2 regions of the Paenibacillus sp. MB22_1 genome follow, and region 1 is predicted to be linked to the other one. Evidence: riboswitches for the same ligand, from Rfam matches in the RefSeq annotation. Region 1 holds a riboswitch; the other holds the start of a gene.
The links. Region 1 has a riboswitch for cyclic di-GMP ahead of ACL02P_RS12605 (anti-repressor SinI family protein). Riboswitches for the same ligand answer to the same signal wherever they lie in the genome.

Region 1 (4,211 bases):
TTGAAACGGGTCATATCGCCGCCCGGCTTAATGGCCGCAACGGAACCGGTAGGGATGGAAGGCTCCATCGAGCCGGACAAGACCGTTTTCAGCTGATAGCCGTAGAAGTTCGGTTCGCTGCCGGAAATCTTTGAGAGGACCACCGAGCCTGCCACGGTAAAAAAGGCAACCGCCATCAGGAACGTCAGCGCGTTTCCTAACCATTTACGAATACGCATGTTATTCACCTACTTCTGAAGGAATCGCGTCCTCATTCTCGTCATCGTCATCCTCTTCATCCCCGTCGTCGTTCAAATCGATGGGCAGTTCATCCTCCGGTTTCGTCAGGATAAGACTGTCCAATGGATTTGGCTGCTCGGGGGGCAGCAGAGGTTCTAGCCCCGGTGTGCCGCTGCTAGCCGGCGCATCCGGCGGAAGGGTTGCAGATTCATCCTCTGCAACACCATCTTCTTCTGCAGGAGGTTGGACTGCTCCATCACCGGAATCGCCCACCGTCGGAGGGGGTTCTTCCTCCAACTGCTTTAATCGTTCCAGCTCCGCCAGCCGCTGTGCTTCCGCTTCTGCCAACAGTTGAGCCCGCTGCGCTTCGAGACTGGAAATCTCGGCAGTTAAGCCTGCGATTGCCGATTCCAGAGAAGCATGTACGCTCTCAAAGTACGTGCGCTCTTCGCCGGCGACCGGATCGCTGAGGGCACTTAAATCATCGGCCGACCGGGACGAAAACGGGCTGGCAAAAGCGATAGCAACAAAGCCGTTGGTCGAGAGGCTAAACTCAGATTGATGGACGGAGCGCAGGTAGCTTAAGATCTCCTGTAACGTCCCGCGAAGCGGGCCGGATAGCAAACTGCTGCCCTTCAGGAGATCCGCAATCCGGTCAAGCACCGTAGTTTGCGTGAGCTCGGCACAATTCGGCTCCAGGCCGTTTAATGAAGTCAGTAGCCCTTGAATCACGGCGGTCGCTGCCGTGATTTCCTGCACCAGCTCTTGCCAAGTGGACTGATTCAGCGCCAGTTGCTGCTGCAGCTGCTGGATTGTGGCGTTCAGCTCGCTAATCCGTGCCGATAAGCCTTCGGCTGCGTCCAGCTGCAGGCTTGCGGAGAAATCTGCGGAACCTTCCGAGCTGACCGGTCCGTCGCCGCTGGAGTACACCGCATCGGTTGAAGACGGGGGCAGCGGAAGACTGGTGGCCGGATCACTCGCATTCGGAAGAGCCGGAGACGAGATCGGAGTTGTTGTATCTATCGAAGCGCGGATTAGGCTTGCTCCGATAAGTCTCCCTTTTAAGGAAGCGGCTCGGTTCAAATGCTCGGCCAACATCGCGAGCTGGCTTTCGATTTGGCTTGGAAAGACTCGGCACGCCTTGATTTCCGTGTTATCTTCGCGTGTGCTGGTGAATTCGCCGAAGGTTGTGCCAACCTGCTGAGAAGTCCACAAGAGCAGAGTTGAGAGAATTAATCCGGACTGCAGCGATTTGACCATGTTTTGCTTCTTCCGTTTTTTGCGTAGTTTACGGATTACTTCAGCTCGGGATCTTCGCAGAATAGTCGCTCCTTTCTAGGTATGGTCCGTTATGTTCGTTAATATGTTCGTTATTAAGAACAAACACCGTGATTTGAATATACCTGAAATGGTTAACGTTAGGAAAGGCGCAAATCCAGTGATTTGTTCTTAATAAAGAACATTTATCTATTGTTTTCTTTAAAAATCTGACTAATTCACGGGATTTCACGATTTATTGTTCTCTATAAGAAACAATTCCTAGTACTTGACAAGCGGTGGTTCAATATGACAAGAACATTAGGGATTAAACAAAAAAAGCTAACCTTTTCGATGAAAACGGTATGCCGAACTTACGTGGAATGACATACTTTTCAAATTTGAGACGTTATAATAAGTACCAAGATGCATACTGACTAAGGAGATCCATTGGCATCAGAAGCACCAGATAAGGGTAAACCTGTTGAAAAGCAGGGGCACAAAGTCTCAGATCTAAGGTAGGAATACTAAGATGGCTGGACTGCCTGGGGACAAAACCAAAATAATGATCTTAGGAGGAGATTGTTGTTGAAGAAGTCCGCCCAGGTTATTTCTTATGATCGGTTCCCCGGAAACGTTGACCCGGAATGGGTGATTTTGCTCGCCATGGCAAAGGAGGAGGGGGTCTCCATTGATGAGGTTCGGCGTTTTTTAGCCGGAGATCGCCCTTATTTAAAAGAGTGGCATTTACATAACAAATAGATGATAAAGAAGAGGGAGTAAAGGGCCGCCCCATCAGGGGGACGGTTCTTTTTTGTGCTTATTCCGGCGTAAAACATTGTCCCGGCGAGGCTCAGGAAGAAAAAGGGAGATTTTTGTAAGCTGGGGGCGATTCAGGACGGCGTCTTTTATGCTAAAATAGAGGAAGTCTATTTGTACGTGATAGGGAAGGAGCGATGAAGCCGTGCGCATGAACAACATGCTGCATTTTACCGAAAATCACCGTTATTGCGTATACCGTGACTTCGGACTCAGTCCCGTCGATGGCAAAATGCTAGGTTTGATCTATCAACCGATGGTCGGGGCGTTCGCGATTTCGCTGTACCGGCTGCTGGTAGAGCATGTTCCTCAGGAGCAGGTTGGATATTCGGACGTCGAGCAGCAGCGGAAGCTGTTCCTGACCCTTGGCCTCGATCCAAGCGAGAAAGGGCGGAAGTTTCTCATCGAGCAGACTTCCCGGTTGGAGGCGGTGGGGCTGCTTCAGACGAACCGGCTCTATGTTCCGGACAGCGACGATTATATCTACGAATATGAGCTTCAGGCACCGCTGGCGCCGGCGGAATTTTTCCGGACCCAGCACCTGACTTTGCTGCTACGAGACAAGATCGGGAAATTCGCGGTCCTGTCTCTGCGGGAGCAGTTGTTCCGCGGAGAACCGGAGGCGTGGTCAGGGGTTGGCCTGAATAAGGAAAATATTACGGTTCCGTTCTATGAGATCTTTGAGCTGAACACCCATTCCATTGATTACGAGCTGGAGCAGGCGATTGCCGAGACGTCGATCGCCAGGCAGCCGGGGCTCAAGCTGGCTTTGGAAGAGGATGCGATCAACTATGCGGACATCATCCTGCGTTTTCCGCGTGAGTCCCAGAATCGCTCCTTCGTTGAGGCGCTTCGCTTTGACCCGGAAGGGATGGGCGTGGTGAATTATGTTGCCCGCAAGTACGATTTAAGCGTCCAGGATATTTGCCGGCTGCTGGATGAAGACGGCGTCTTTGATCCGGGCGGCGGGATTCTGCTGGATGCACTCCAGCACAAGGCCAACCTGCAGTTCCGCCAAGGCAAGCGCCGTCAGGAGGAACGCGAGGTAGCTTACGGCAAAATCGTCGCGTTGCGCGGCGAGGAGCCGAAAGCGGCGGCCGCTTCCGCTCAAGCGGGGAACGTGGCCGAGGAGGTTGCGGTACAGATGGAGTATTACGTTGACGTACCGCCGCAATTCCAAAGCAAATGCGATATTCACCAATATAATATGATGCTTCGCAATGAGCCGTATACCCGGTTACTGAAGACGTTCTTTCCGGGATCGATTCCGGACAACCTGCTGGACATTTTTGAGAAAATCGATTTGAACTACAAGCTGCCCGGCGAAGTAATCAACGTACTGATCCATTATTTGATGTCTTTGCTCACTTCTGGCGGGGAGCAGCGGATCAATCGCAATTTCATCGATGCGATCGCAGCCAACATGCTGCTTAAGCAGATCAACACGTATGAGCAGGCCGTACAATATATCCGCGACCAATCGAAGGTGAAGGAGAAGGTCAAGGAGAAGGCGGGCGGCGCCGCCTCCGGTGGAGGACGGGCGCGAACCTACGGCAGCCGGGGAGCGAAGCCGAAGCCGGAAATCCCGATTGTGGAACGGACTGGCCAGGAGACCGCCGTATCGGAAGAAGAATTTGCTGAGCTGATTAAGATGGCGGAACGCATGCAATCCGGAAAGCATAAAAAAGAAGTCTGAATCCGTTTAGGCTTGGGGAAGGAAGGTGACACAACCAATGGAATCACTTGGGGAACTGCTTACGCAGATGAAAAGCACGCAATTCAAACAACGCTCCGAGGAGCTGACCGCACGTCTGATGAATGACCCGCTGGTAAGGGAACTCCGGGACCAACATCCGGAGCTGGAACAGGAGCAGCTGACGCGCGGGATGGCCAAGCTGTATCAATACATCAACGAC
Region 2 (4,211 bases), 200 kb from region 1:
CCAGTCGTCAGATTTCAGTCGACGCTGGTTACGCATTCCTGACTGGTTGTTTGACTAACAAACAAAAAGAATAGCACCTACCTGTATCGGTTAAAGGTGCTATTCCCGGTTTTCTATATCAATACACATGGACTTTATAATATTCCTTTCAATTTTGCTTTTTTGGCAGCTTCTCTACCGGTGTGAACCTTTAATTTTCGAATCACTCGGTTTACATGCTTTTTGACCGTACTTTCCGTTATATGCAAATGTTCCCCAATTGCGGAACGGGTATGACCATTATGAATAAAACGGAGGATTTCAACTTCGGTTCGCGTCAAATTTTGGCGCATTTCTTGTTGCTTCATTCGAACAAATTCGGATCGAAGCACGCCTGCAGCCGAAGCATGAATGGAGGATAGTCCCGAATGTGCAGCTCGAATTGCCTCCGGAATATCTTCGAGCGCCGTTTTGACAATATAATTGAAAGCACCGTTGCCGAACGCCTCGGAAACGATCTCTGCCTGGTCTAATACCGTAAGCATGATGACTTTCGCCTTACTCATGTAGACAATTTCGAGCGCTGCGTCAAGCCCGTCTGCCTTTTTCCCATCCAACACTACATCCAATAGTACCACATCAATGTCTAACATACTGACAATGCGAATTGCATTGACTTTCGTCCGAGCCGTTCCGACCAAAAACAAATCTGGTTCTCGATTCACCGTTTCGGATATATATTCGTTCCACACCGGATCGTCTTCCACCAATAATACTTTGATCTTGCTCATGGTCTCCCTCCCATCGGTTCAATGGCGGTGAATGACGAATGACTCTTTGGATGGGAAAATGAAGCGTAAATGTCGTACCGATTCCGATTAGACTTTGTACCTCGATGGATCCTTGATGGTGACGCATGACTTCATGACTGTAGAATAAACCCAATCCATCGTTCTCTTCGTTCGACTTGGTTGTAAAATGAGGTTCAAAAATATACGGCATTGCTTCCGGAGCGATGCCGCAACCGGAATCACGAACAGAGATATCCAGCGTTTCTTGCGACAGTCTCGATGTTATTGTCAGACACCCTCCTTCGGACATCGCTTCAATGGCATTATAGAAGAGGTTCTTCATGACTTGCTGCACGTGAACAGAATCACAATGCAAAACAATCGATTCATCCAATTTTTTTCGGACGATAAGATTCTTGCTGCAAAATTCTCCCGTCAAGCTATTCAATAGTTGCTCAACGAGTTCATTTATAATGCATGACTGCTCGTACAATACCAACTGTTGTGATGAATTACGAAAACGGAAAGCTATTGCCATAATCCGCTCGGTAGCATCGATCAAATGAGATGTATCCCGATACAATTCCTGTTGCTTGGTTCGTTGGGCAAGATAAAATATACGTCTGGCTGCAATCTGTATTTTTCCAAGTTCACTTTTTAAAGCATGATAGAATTGAAATGTAAGCGGAGTCTCCCCATATGGCTCTGGGGATGTGGAATACTTCTCCAATCGGATTCGGACGCCCAATACACCGTAACGTACAACAAATACAAAAAAGCAAATGCACACGGCTGCTAAACCAGCACGTTTGGTATCAAAGGGCGGGTGGAATTGGAGCAAAGGCAGAATATAATCGAAAAGCAGTACAAAACCGATCGACGGTACAACAATCCAACAGACCACACGGTGTTGCTGCCTGATCCTCTCATCAACTTCACGGTATGCCAACCTCAAGCATGGCACTGCTGCGGTAGCGTAATAAATCATTGCCCAGAACGGTATCCGTGTATCACGTGAAGCCTCTGAAGGTAGAAGAAACATGATCAGAACCGGTATCAGTGCCCCAACGATTATGGAGCGCTTCCAACTCTTTCGCCGTTGAAACCACCCCGCATAGCTCAAGCTGAACATCAATAATGAATAGGGAGGCAAGTATAAGGCTAAGAAGTAAAAAAAACCTTTTACCCACTCTAATCCGGCTATAATTGGACCATTTGCCAAGGGGACAAATACGGGAATTATCTTCTCATCTATGGCGATAGTCAACTCTCCGAGTACAGAGAAAAAAGCGACTGAACCGGCCCAACGATTTGGCTCTCTTCTCGGATGGGCGAATAGCAGAATGGCGGTCATCAGCAATAATGACAGTACAAGCACCACTTCAGTTCCCTCCCTCGATGAGGTTCCTCGGCTTATTCGGAATCGGACATAGACGACAAAAAAGACACGTACCCTAAACGTGCCTTTTCTCCGGAAGCCTGCCTTTTAGGGTAACCCGGCGATCATAGCCTTACGGCCGCAGACCCGTGGCTTTGCGTCCCCGTCTTTCGAGCGGGTTTGCCATTTTTCCTTCAGCTCATATTTATTTGGACAACCAATAGGAGAATAATTCATAACCCATTCGTCCATGGCGATGTTCGAATCCTTCACCTGACCTCATAATGTCATTTAACAGCCACCAGGTACTACCTACATAGATTTGACCTCAGATCCCTCCTCTTTTTCAGTCTTACTATAGGAAAAGTACTAGAAGCACAGTTTCGACCGAAAAACGGACCTTTATCCTAATAACCGAGCCGGAAAATATAGTCCAAATTCCTGTCTAATCCTCGCTTTATAGACATATTATACTAGAAGATTCCAACTTTTGCGAGAATATAGTTGCTAAAACTTTCCTTATTTATTTTCATTTTGGGTCACATTCATTCGAATTGGAAATATAGGTATCGAACAGCAGTGTCTTTTAGTTTTTTGTAACATGTGCAAACGTTCATACATAAATTAGAAGCAAAGAACGTCACCTGCTTTTTAACCCCTCGCCCTTTTGGCTTGGGGCTCTTTGTTTTTTCTGTAACAGGCCATCCGTACGCAAGTTTCGAATAGTCCCAATATCTTGGGCTGATTCGCCGACCTGTAGGCGTCAGCGAATCTGAATTATGTATCAAATAAATCATAAAAAGGGCGTTTGACTATAGGCATTCGCCGGATACAGACTAGGTATCTAACCATAGAATAATGTTGTAAAACAACTCAAACGGGAGAGATCGATCGGAATCAAGTTCTGAGTTGGCCAACAGTTACAAGTTTACTGAAGAAAGAATTGCGTATCGTAATATTTAGGCTGAGGATGTTTAAAAGATCGGAAGATTACAAAAATAATCAAAGTAAACACTAGAGCCCCCAACTTCTCGAAGTTGGGGGTACTTTTTGAGTCTGGACTAACTAAAAAGAACTTATGATCTTACTATCAGTAAATGATAGTCAGGCGACTCCTCTGTTTTAAGAACCTCTTGAATAATTGGACTATTAGGGACATTAGTGAAGCCCAATTTCCTTGCCAATCCAATACTCGCATCCGTGTTGGCATTTTCGATACAAATTCGGTCAAAACCTTTGTTTTGGGCATAATTTTTTAACCACTCGATCACTTTTGTCCCAATTCCCATCCGCTCAGGGACCAATGAAATAACACCAATCTCCGCTCCCGTAACGACAGCAAAACAACATGATCATTATTCCAAAAATAGAGAAAGCAACCGTGCCGCTTAAAACCTGTAAAGGTTACATCGCTTCAAGAAATCGGGTCTTAATGAATAAGTTTCGGCTCCTTAGGTATATGCGAACAAGCGTTGTACTCCCTGCTGATTATTTACTTTAAATGCAAAGAAAACCCTGATCATTGAATTATTCAACGATCAGGGTTTTTGTTTTAAGTATATGGTACCGGTGAGAGGACTCGAACCTCCACGGGTCTCCCCACTCGATTTTGAGTCGAGCGCGTCTGCCATTCCGCCACACCGGCAAAGTAAAAATATTCAATTCGCCTTGCTTGACTTGCATACTACATCGAGTTATCCTCGACACACCAGCCGCGTACAACTCGACCGCGTAACATCTTAACAAAAGCGCGGTCTTCCAAAATCGGCTGAATTTTGGGGAGTTTGGTGCGGGTCTACCGACAAAAGCGCGGTGCCCTCTTTGGAAAAACCTTATATATCAAGGAACGGAACGGTTTTACGCGCAAAACACAAGGCGCGTACAATTTTGAGTCGCGCGCGTCTGCCAATTCCGCCACACCGGCAAAGGGAACGCGCCCTAAGAGATTCGAACTCCTGACCTTTTGATTCGTAGTCAAACGCTCTATCCAGCTGAGCTAAGGGCGCGTATTAAGATGGAGCGGACGACGGGAATCGAACCCGCGACCCTCGCCTTGGCAAGGC

Region 2: it holds a riboswitch for cyclic di-GMP, as region 1 does, so the genes downstream of both, ACL02P_RS11630 (sensor histidine kinase) here and ACL02P_RS12605 (anti-repressor SinI family protein) in region 1, are expected to answer to the same signal.

Annotation. Positions count from the first base shown of each region.
Region 1 is NZ_JBLADV010000002.1:207,234-211,444, reverse strand. Features, by position in the region: gene sipW (signal peptidase I SipW) at 1-218, opposite strand, end outside; gene ACL02P_RS12610 (hypothetical protein) at 220-1,479, opposite strand; cyclic di-GMP riboswitch class I at 1,941-2,025, shown strand; gene ACL02P_RS12605 (anti-repressor SinI family protein) at 2,065-2,238, shown strand; gene ACL02P_RS12600 (DnaD domain protein) at 2,441-3,991, shown strand; gene dnaI (primosomal protein DnaI) at 4,029-4,211, shown strand, end outside.
Region 2 is NZ_JBLADV010000002.1:10,657-14,867, forward strand. Features, by position in the region: gene ACL02P_RS11625 (LuxR C-terminal-related transcriptional regulator) at 135-731, opposite strand; gene ACL02P_RS11630 (sensor histidine kinase) at 619-2,151, opposite strand; cyclic di-GMP riboswitch class I at 2,258-2,343, opposite strand; gene ACL02P_RS11635 (GNAT family N-acetyltransferase) at 3,225-3,437, opposite strand; tRNA gene ACL02P_RS11640 (tRNA-Leu) at 3,710-3,793, opposite strand; tRNA gene ACL02P_RS11645 (tRNA-Arg) at 4,081-4,154, opposite strand; tRNA gene ACL02P_RS11650 (tRNA-Gly) at 4,164-4,211, opposite strand, start outside.